Linked DNA regions of Hyalangium ruber. The protein of the gene in region 1 binds, or shares a complex with, the protein of each later gene. Links are inferred from orthologs where the notes say so. Each region holds a gene or a part of one and is shown on either strand. Other genes may lie near its edges.

The links. The genes of interacting proteins can lie anywhere in the genome.
Region 2: the proteins of dnaN (region 1) and holB are in contact, whole or in part, in a cryo-EM structure (PDB 8GIZ), measured with the Escherichia coli proteins. The link is inferred for Hyalangium ruber from one-to-one orthologs.

The regions. Positions count from the first base shown.
Region 1 is NZ_JAXIVS010000010.1:256,898-261,362, reverse strand. Bases 964-3,920 are described here. They hold dnaN (DNA polymerase III subunit beta), read left to right. Parts: upstream 964-1,867; coding sequence 1,868-2,974; downstream 2,975-3,920. Other genes in these bases: SYV04_RS27705 (sialidase family protein), read left to right, coding at 3,034-3,920; msrB (peptide-methionine (R)-S-oxide reductase MsrB), read right to left, coding at 1,115-1,531; SYV04_RS27720 (DUF6748 domain-containing protein), read right to left, coding at 964-1,090. In the rest of the region: SYV04_RS27730 (hypothetical protein), read right to left, coding at 1-280; SYV04_RS27725 (hypothetical protein), read right to left, coding at 338-619; more of SYV04_RS27720, read right to left, coding at 641-963; more of SYV04_RS27705, read left to right, coding at 3,921-4,465. UniProt on the Escherichia coli protein: Confers DNA tethering and processivity to DNA polymerases and other proteins. Acts as a clamp, forming a ring around DNA (a reaction catalyzed by the clamp-loading complex) which diffuses in an ATP-independent manner freely and bidirectionally along dsDNA.
Region 2 is NZ_JAXIVS010000001.1:293,469-297,944, reverse strand. The notes cover bases 1,078-4,045. They hold holB (DNA polymerase III subunit delta'), read left to right. Parts: upstream 1,078-2,028; coding sequence 2,029-3,063; downstream 3,064-4,045. Other genes in these bases: holA (DNA polymerase III subunit delta), read left to right, coding at 3,060-4,045; SYV04_RS01280 (mechanosensitive ion channel family protein), read right to left, coding at 1,078-1,946. Also shown: SYV04_RS01285 (metallophosphoesterase), read left to right, coding at 1-392; more of SYV04_RS01280, read right to left, coding at 468-1,077; more of holA, read left to right, coding at 4,046-4,379; SYV04_RS01265 (HEAT repeat domain-containing protein), read right to left, coding at 4,401-4,476. UniProt on the Escherichia coli protein: Part of the beta sliding clamp loading complex, which hydrolyzes ATP to load the beta clamp onto primed DNA to form the DNA replication pre-initiation complex.

The DNA.
Region 1 (4,465 bases):
GGTCGCCGTGGCAGTCGCGCAGATATTTGGCCGCCCAGCCCTCGCCGGGAAATTCGCCCTTCGCCATGAGCCAGTCGAAGAAGCGGCCGTATTCCTCATCTTCAATGCCGTTGCTGAGCATGCAGGAGTGGTAGCCGTTCACGAAGCCCACCATGTGCTCGATGTTGGGCTCTCCGATGTGCATGGCAAGCCTGCCTGCGAGCGTGTCCTTTCGGATGCGCAGGAGGTAGTCCAGCAGCAACACCGGGCGCTGCGGTGGAGCGGTCGGAGCCGAGGTCATGGGCTGCTCACCACCTTCCAGGTGTGACCATCCGGTGCATTGAGGCGCGTGAAGTAATCAGCGGACCTCATCCTGGTTCTTGGTGCTGTAGGCCGTCTGGAGGGCGCGGAGCCACTCCGGAGCGCGGCGGCCGACGTGGGCCTCATAGGCCGCGATCGCCCCGACGATGTCCCCTCGTGCCAGGGCCGCCAGCACCTTGGCGCGGGTGCTCTCCATGATGCCGGGCACCACGCGCGCCGGCAGCGAGGTGGTGGGAGGTGCCGCCACCCCAGAGAGTGAGAGGAGGCAGAGCAGGAGCCCCAGGCGCCATGCGAGGTGGAGCCGAAGTGCCGCGGGCATGGCGAGGGCTCCTCTGTATCGCTACTGCAGGACCTTCTTCACCCGCAGCACCGTGGCGTCGCCTGCGGGCCCCGCCTTCAGCTGCTTGTCGAGCACCGCCTCCACCTTCAACCCGTCCGGCGACTCGTCCGCCGTGCGCATGAGTTCCTCCTGCCGCTCCTGCGAGGGGTTGAGCGCCGAGAGGTCGATCTCGTGAATCTGGATCGCATCCGCGCTCGGGTTCGCCACCGGCACCGCCAGGTGCGTGGCGCACGGCGGGGCGATGCACCGGATGCCGCTGTTGCGCACCACATACGCCACCGGCTGCCCCTGCCCAGCGGCCTCCGAGGTGGACGCGGCCCCCGAGGGGTTCGCCGGCTGCGCGGGCTGAGCGGTATCGGGCAAGGGAGCCTCGGGGGTAGGAGATTGCTTCGCGCACCCGGCCACCAGGCCCAGGCACAGCACGGACAGCGACAGGAGACGGACGTTCATGACAGCCCTCGCGAGTCTCGGCGGTCAGCCCTTCTTCTCGAACTTAAGCGCCGCCGAGTTGATGCAGTAGCGTAGCCCCGTGGGCGCGGGCCCGTCCGGGAACACGTGCCCCAGGTGCCCCTCGCAGCGGCTGCACACTACCTCCGTACGGCGCATGGCGAACGAGAGGTCCTCGTGCTCGTCCACGTGGCTCTTCTCCAGCGGCGCGTAGAAGCTCGGCCAGCCGCAGCCCGACTCGAACTTGGTGTCCGAGGTGAACAGCGGGTTGCCGCACCCGGCGCACTGGTACGTGCCGGTGTCGTGGTGGTTCCACAGCGCCCCGGTGAACGCCCGCTCGGTCCCCTTCTTACGGAGGATGCGGTACTGCTCCGGGTCGAGCTCCTTCTTCCACTCCTCCTCCGTCTTGGTCACCTTCGAGGGCGGGTTCTTCGGTGTGTCCATGGCGGACCTCCTGCCTCCTTATATGCACGAGCCCCTGCTCGGGTTTCACGCCCGCCTGGAGGCGGGGCGGGGAGGCGAGGCAGGAGCCTACCTGTCGCGGCACGAAAATCTCGGACAACCTTCCGGGTTGGAATCGTGTAGAGTCTTCGGCCTCGGATTCACCCCAAGTGCGGAACCTACCTGAATCTCCGAGCAGGTGGGGACGGAATGGTTCCGTCCTCCGGCTTGCCCCGCCTACTGGAGCACGGAGCGGCGAGCCGGTTCGTTGACGCACCCCAATCCCCGGGCTACACCCCCCGGGCAGAGCCGTTCACCGAGGATCCAAGGAAGCCTCCGATGGAATTCCGCATCGCCACCGACGAGCTGAAGAGGGCCCTCCACCGCGCCCAGGGCATCGTGGAGCGCAAGACGACGATGCCCATCCTGGCCAACGTGCTCGTCAACGCCACCAAAAGCGGCGTCACGGTCACCGCCTTCGACCTGGACATCGGCATCGTCTCCGAGCACCCGGCCGAGGTGTCCAAGCCCGGCGCCATCACGGTCAGCGCCAAGTACGTCTTCGACATCGTCCAGAACCTGCCCGACGCGCAGGTGACGCTCAAGAAGCTGGCCAACAACTACGTGGACATCTCCAGCGGCTCGGCGCACTTCAAGATCGTCGGCATGGCCGCCGAGGAGTACCCCAAGCTGCCCAAGGAGGAGAACGCTCCGCTGGTGCAGGTCTCCGGCAACATCCTGCTGGAGATGATCAAGAAGACCCAGTTCGCCATCTCCTCGGACGAGACGCGCTACATCCTCAACGGCGTCTATTTCGAGCCCCAGTCCACCGGCAAGGTGCGCATGGTGGCCACCGACGGCCACCGCCTGTCGCTCATCGAGCGCGAGCTGCCCGGCGACTTCAAGCTCAAGGGCGGCGTCATCATCCCCCGCAAGGGCCTGATGGAGCTCAAGCGCCTGCTGGACGAGGCCCCCGACGCGGAGAGCCACCTGGGCTTCGCGGAGAACTCGGCGCTGTTCAAGAAGCCGGGCCTCACCATGGTGATGCGCCTCATCGACGGCCAGTTCCCCGAGTACCAGCGCGTCATCCCCAAGGAAGGCGAGAAGGTCATCCAGGTCTCCAAGGTACGCTTCCTGGAGAGCCTCAAGCGCATCGCCCTCTTGTCGGCCGACAAGAGCTACGCGGTGCGCATCGGCCTGGAGGAGAACAAGCTCCTCATCACCGCCAACAACCCGGACCTGGGCGAGGCCCGCGACGTGCTGGACGTGGCCTACCGGGGCGGGGACATCACCATCGGCTTCAACGCCCGCTACCTGACCGACGTGCTCACCGTCACCGAGACGGATGAGGTGTCCTTCGAGCTGGGCGACGAGCACAGCCCGGGCGTGCTCCACGCGCCGGGTGACCGCAGCTTCACCGCCGTGGTCATGCCGATGCGCGTCTGAGGCGCTCCCGGGCGGCTCCGCGAGGAGTGGGCTAGAGTCCACTCCCCGTGGGGGCCCCAATGTCCGTCTCGTTCCGTCTCGTCACCGCGCTGGGCGTGCTCGCGCTCCTGTGCGGCTGTCCCTCGAAGAAGCCCCAAGAGCCGCAGCTGGATGGCTCGGCGTTTCCGCTCGTCTACGTCACGCCGCCGGTGGAGGGCGCTGATCCGCGCGTCCTCCAGCAGGTGGAGGCGATGGGCGACAGCGTCTATCTGCTCTCCGCCAACGTGGTCGTCTCCTTCGACAGGCGCCGCACCTGGAAGGAGATCAACGCCGGGGCGCTCGGCTCCATCCACAAGTGGGTCTTCGTCACGCCCACCTCCGGCATTGCCCACACCGGCCAGCACGGGCTGGCCTATATCCAGCTCGACACGGACATCATCTACTACCTCAACGGGGAGCCGGGCTGGAGCGCGTGGGGGCTGCGCAACGGCGACACCCTCTTCACCGTGCGGCAGCAGGTGGACGCCGGCACCTCCCAGCGAGGCGATGAGACGGCTCGGGTGTGGCTCGGCCGTCGACAGCGATTCACCGAGGATGCGCCCTGGCCCGAGGTGGAGCTGCCGCCCCTGCCGTTCAGCTACCGCACGTACCAGCCCTCGGTTCACTTCACCGCCAATGGCGACATCTATGTGGCCTCCTACTTCGGGCTCCAGGTGTCGCGGGATGACGGTCAGACCTGGCAGCAGGTGCCTGTCATGCCCAACGAGCAGGGCTCGATCGATTGGAGAGGCGTGGACCTGTTCGTCACGCGCGCGGGCACCCTCTTCGCGCGCACGCCGAACATGACCTTCGTCTCGCACGACGGTGGCGCGAGCTGGGTGGGCGCGGCGATGCCCGGCGGCATCGGCAACCGGGGCTCCATGATGACGATGGAGGAGCCCGTGCCCGGCGAGCTGCACTTCCGGGACGTGGCGTACCGCTCCACCGACGAGGGGCGCAGCTACCAGCAAGTCTTCACGCTCGAGCGCTACGCGACGGACAAGTCCCTGGAGACGCTCTTCTACCGAGGCGGCGAGTACTACTTCAACCTGGCGCTGCTCAGTAACTTCGTCAGCGCCGCGCCCGATACCTCGCTCGGCATTCTCAACCCGCCCACCGTGGCCAACCTGACGCCGGGCAACCTGATCCGCGCCTTCCCCATGAGCCCCGGGCGCTACGCCGGGCTCTGGAACCAGGGGTTCATCACCTACACGCATGGCGACACCGAGTGGAAGGTGGAGCGCTTCTTCCCCAATACGTACTTCCTGGACAAGTTGCGGGACGGGCGCCTGGCGCTCGCGCGGACCGGAGGCCTGAGCTTCTCGCGGGACGAGGGCGTCACCTGGAGCGAGCCCGGGCCGCTCTTGGGCACGAGTCCCCTTTCGGTCACCGTCAAGTCGCTCGTGGAGATCCCCGGGCGGCTGTTCTTGAGCGGCCGCGACAACGGCGACTGCAACAAGCTCGCGTTGTTGG
Region 2 (4,476 bases), on another replicon or contig:
ACCGCTGGGTGCGGCAGGATCTCTTCCAGGGCCAACCGCCGGGCGGTGGTACCCATCCTCTGGGCCCGCTGTGGTTCCGGGGCTATGCGCTGGAGTCGGAGGCGCAGTGGGGCGAGCGCCTCGATGAAGTGTTGAAGCGCTTCGGCGCGAAGCGGATGGTGATGGGACACACCACCACGGAGGATGGCCGAATCCGGATCCGGTTCGGCGGGCGGACGGTGTTCATCGACACGGGGCTGAGCACAGGTTACGGCAGACACCTCGCGGCCCTGGAGATTCGCGGTGATCGACTCACGGCGATCTATCCCGAGGGACGAGTGGATCTGCTGACGCCCGCCGTGAAGAGCACTCCCACGAAGGCTCCCGCAGGCAAAGCAGCCCAGGGGAAGTAAGCGTCAACCCCTGACCTCAGGTGCGGACAAGGGGGCGCTGACCTCAGAGGAGCACGAGGAGCGGGTGCATACGCCTCAGTCGTGCGAGAGGCCGAAGATCTGCCTCAGCCGGCCGAGGATGCGTCCCTCCTCGGGCGCGGCATCCGCGCCTCCGCCACCCGCCTCCGCCACCGCGCGCAGCTGGGTGCGCCGCTGGGCCAGCAGCGCCGAGAGCTGTCGCGCCAGTCCCGGGTTGCTCGAGAACATGTTCCCGAACGCCGACCGGTCCAGCTCCAACAACACCGAGTCCTCCAGCGCCACCACCGTCGCCGCGCGCGGCTCGCCCGTCAGCAGCGACATCTCGCCGAAGTAGCAGCCCCGCGTCAGCCGCGTCACCTCCTGCCCCTTGCCCGTGCGCACCGACACCTCGCCCGAGGCCACCAGGTAGAAGGTGTGACCCTGCTCGCCCTCCTGGATGATGCGCTCGTTCCTGCCGAAGCGCCGCGCCACCAGCGTGTGCCGGAGTTGGTCCAGTTCCGCCTCGCCGAACAGCGCGAAGAGGTCCACCGCGCGCAGCAACTCCAGCACCGTGTCCGAGGCGAACTCGGACCGGGCCGCCTCCTCGCGCATATGCACCACGCGCCGCGGGAAGGGAGGCTCCAGCCCCTCGCGCCGCAGCCGGTACCACAGCCGCGAGTAGATCTCCTCCATGGCGTTGTCCGCGTGGGCGAAGCTCGCCACCCAGTAGCGGATCTGGTAACGCACCGAAGACTCCTCGTACGCCCACGTGCGGCACATCGGCCTCGGCTCGGGGACGACGTTGGGCACCTCTCGCAGCACCTCCAGCACCGCCGCCTTCACCCGGTTGGGCGGCGCCTCGTACGAGAGCTTCAGCTCGATGTCGATCGCCACCGGTTCGTAGCCATAGGAGAAGTTCTTCACCACCTCCTTGGCCACCTTGCTGTTGGGCAGCGTCACGCTCTCGCGGCGGAAGGTGATGATGCGCGTGGCGCGCCAGCCGATCTGCACCACGCGCCCCGTGTACTCGCCGATGCGGATGAAGTCGCCTACCTGATAAGGCCGCTCCAACTGCAGCGACAGGCCCGCAAACAGGTTGCCCAGCGTCTCCTGGAGCGCCAGACCGATGACCACCGACAGCACTGCGGAGGTGGCCAGCAGTCCCCCCAGGTCCAGGTTGAGCTGCGTCTGGAGGATGGGCAGGGCCGCCAGCCCGTACAGCGAGAAGTCGATGACGTCCCTAAGGATCTTCGGCACCGCATCCGGCGAGCGCAGCCGGACGATCTTCAGCGCCAGTGACACTCCGGCGCGGATGACACCGAAGGTGAAGGCGAGCATCCAGGCGACCTGGATGAACTTGTGTACCGAGCTCGGCGCGTTCTCCGGAACCGCCCACGCCGCGAGGCGGAAGATCAGGAACGCGGTGAGGAAGCGGAACGCGCCCCGCAGGTCCCGCCGGAAGTCCTTGTCCGCGCTGGCCGCACGGGCCGCGAACAGGAGGACGACCAGCACCGCCCCGATGACCAGGGACACATTGCTCTGCAGGAAGGGAAGCAAGACGCGGAAACTCTGACTGAGCCGATCCGTGAGGGTCAAGCAGGCGGTTGACGCCCGGGGCCCAAGCGGACATACACGCACCATGACGCTGGCCTCGGTGATTGGACAGCCGCGCGCGATTGATTCACTCCAAGCGGCACTGCGCGGGGGCGTGGTCCACCACGCTTACTTGTTTGCTGGGCCAGAGGGCGTGGGCAAGGAGCTGGCCGCGGTGGGGCTTGCCCAGGCGCTCACCTGTCCGGAGCAACCCAACGTGGGGTGCGGCACCTGCGCCAGCTGCGTGCGCATCGCCAAGGGGCTGCACCCGGACGTGACGTGGCTGATGCCGGACGAGGAGCGGGTGTCGCGGGGACTCGCGGGGCGCTCGGACTTCACGGGGACGCCCAGCCGGGACATCCGCGTGGAGCAGATCCGCGGCCTGCAGGAGCGCCTCGCCCTGCACGGCCTGGAGTCGCGGCGCAAGGTGGCCCTCATCGTCTCCGCCCAGCGGATGAACGAGTCGGCGCAGAACGCCTTCCTCAAGACGTTGGAGGAGCCCCCCTCGGACACCACGATGATCCTCATCGCCTCGGCGATGGACCGGCTGCTGCCCACCATCCGCAGCCGCTGCAGCAAGGTGCATTTCGGCCCGCTGCCGGTGGACCTCGTCGCCCAGCGCGTGCAGCAGGAGCGCAAGCTGGATCCGCCGACGGCCGCCCTGGCCGCGGTGATGGCGGGAGGCAGCCTGGGGCGCGCGCTGCGCCTGGATCTGGAGGGGCTCGCTCGGCGCAAGGAGGTCATCACCCGCTACGAGGCGCTCAAGCCGGATGACGCGCTGGCGGTGCTGCGCTTCGCGGAGGAGTACGGCAGCTCGCGCGAGGAGGCCGAGCAGGCGCTCGCGCTCCTGTCGCTCTGGCTGCGAGACGTGGCCCGGGCAAAGGTGGGCGCGGAGGGGCTGGCGAACATGGATCTGGCGGCGTTGGCGCACGAGGCGTCGGTGCGCACGCACGAGGCGGAGCTGCACCGCCGCCACTCTCTGATCGAACGCGCGCAGGGAGCCATCGGGCAGCGCAACGGCTCGCCGCGGCTCCAGCTCGAGCGGATGCTGCTGGAGATGTTCATGCGGGAGGTCCGGTGAGCGCGGAGATGGACGACGTGCTGGTGGAGGTGAAGGCGGGCAAGGTGGCGCCGCTGTACCTGCTGTGGGGCGAGGAGTACCTGGTCCGCAAGGGCGCCGACGAGCTGGTGAAGGCGCTGGTGCCGGATGCCTCCATGGGGCTGAACTTCGCGGTGCTGGACGCGGGCTCGCCGCGCGAGGTGGCTCAAGAGCTGGCGACGATGCCGCTCTTCCCGGGGCGCAAGGTGGTGCTGGTGCGAGACCCCGAGTTCCTCGCGCCCAAGAAGGGGCGTGGCGACGCGCTGGGCAAGGCGCGCGAGGCGTGGAAGGCGGGCAAGCGCAAGGAAGGCGCGCGTCGGCTGCTGGCGCTGGCGGCGCGGGCGGGATGGGGCGTGGATCAGCTCGATCCGACGGCTCCGGGCGCGCCCTCGGCGGAGGCGTGGAAGGAAGAGCTGGATGTGGATCTGGCCGAGATGGACCTCGCCTTCCTCAAGGAGGCGGCCGCGTTCTGCCGCGAGGAGCGCGTGAGCGCGCCCGAGGGAGATGCCTCGGCGCTGCTGGAGCTGCTCCAGAAGGGCCTGCCGAAGGGGCACGCGCTGGTGCTGGCCGCCACGGACGTGGACGCCAAGAGCCCGCTGCTCAAGTTCGCCAAGGACTCTGGCTGGCTCGTCGAGCGCAAGGTGGCCGCGCGCCACAAGGACCTGGACTTGTCGGAGATCGCCCAGGAGTTCCTGGCGCCCTTCAAGAAGAAGCTGGGCCCCGGAGCGCTGGAGCAGCTCAAGGAGCGCATCGGCGGCAACATCCGCCTGCTGCAGTCGGAGCTGGAGAAGCTGGCCATCTACGCGGAAGGGTCCACCATCCCCGTGGCGGACGTGGCGCTGCTGGTCCACCACGCGCGCGAGGAGGAGTTCTTCGAGCTGTCCGAGGCGCTCCAGAAGCGGGACCTGAAGGGCGCGCTGGGCTACGCCGAGGACGCGATGGGGCAGGGGACCGCCGCGCTGCAACTGTTGGGAGCGGTGGCCTCCATCGTGCGCGGGTTGCTGGAGAACCACGAGCGGCTGAACCACTACGCGAAGGGCTCACCGCCGCGCGGCTTCGATGACTTCAAGTCGCGCATCTTCCCGAAGATCGAGCAGGAGACGAAGGCGGCCAAGGGGCGCGTGCCGCACCCCTACGCGGCGTTCCTGAGCATGCAGGCCGCGGCGCGCTACGAGCGGCGGGAGTTGCTGCGGGCGCTGGTGTCCTGCGCGGAGGCGGACCTGGAGCTCAAGTCCTCCGCCAGCGGAAAGCTCGTCATCGAGCGCCTGCTGTGGACCGTCTGCGCCCGCCCGGCATGAGGTGCCGGGCGAGCGGCGGGCCTACCCGGGCTCGTCCTCGTCCTCGGGCGGCGCGCCCTCATCGCCTTCGCCTTCGAGGAGCCATCCCAGGGCCGCA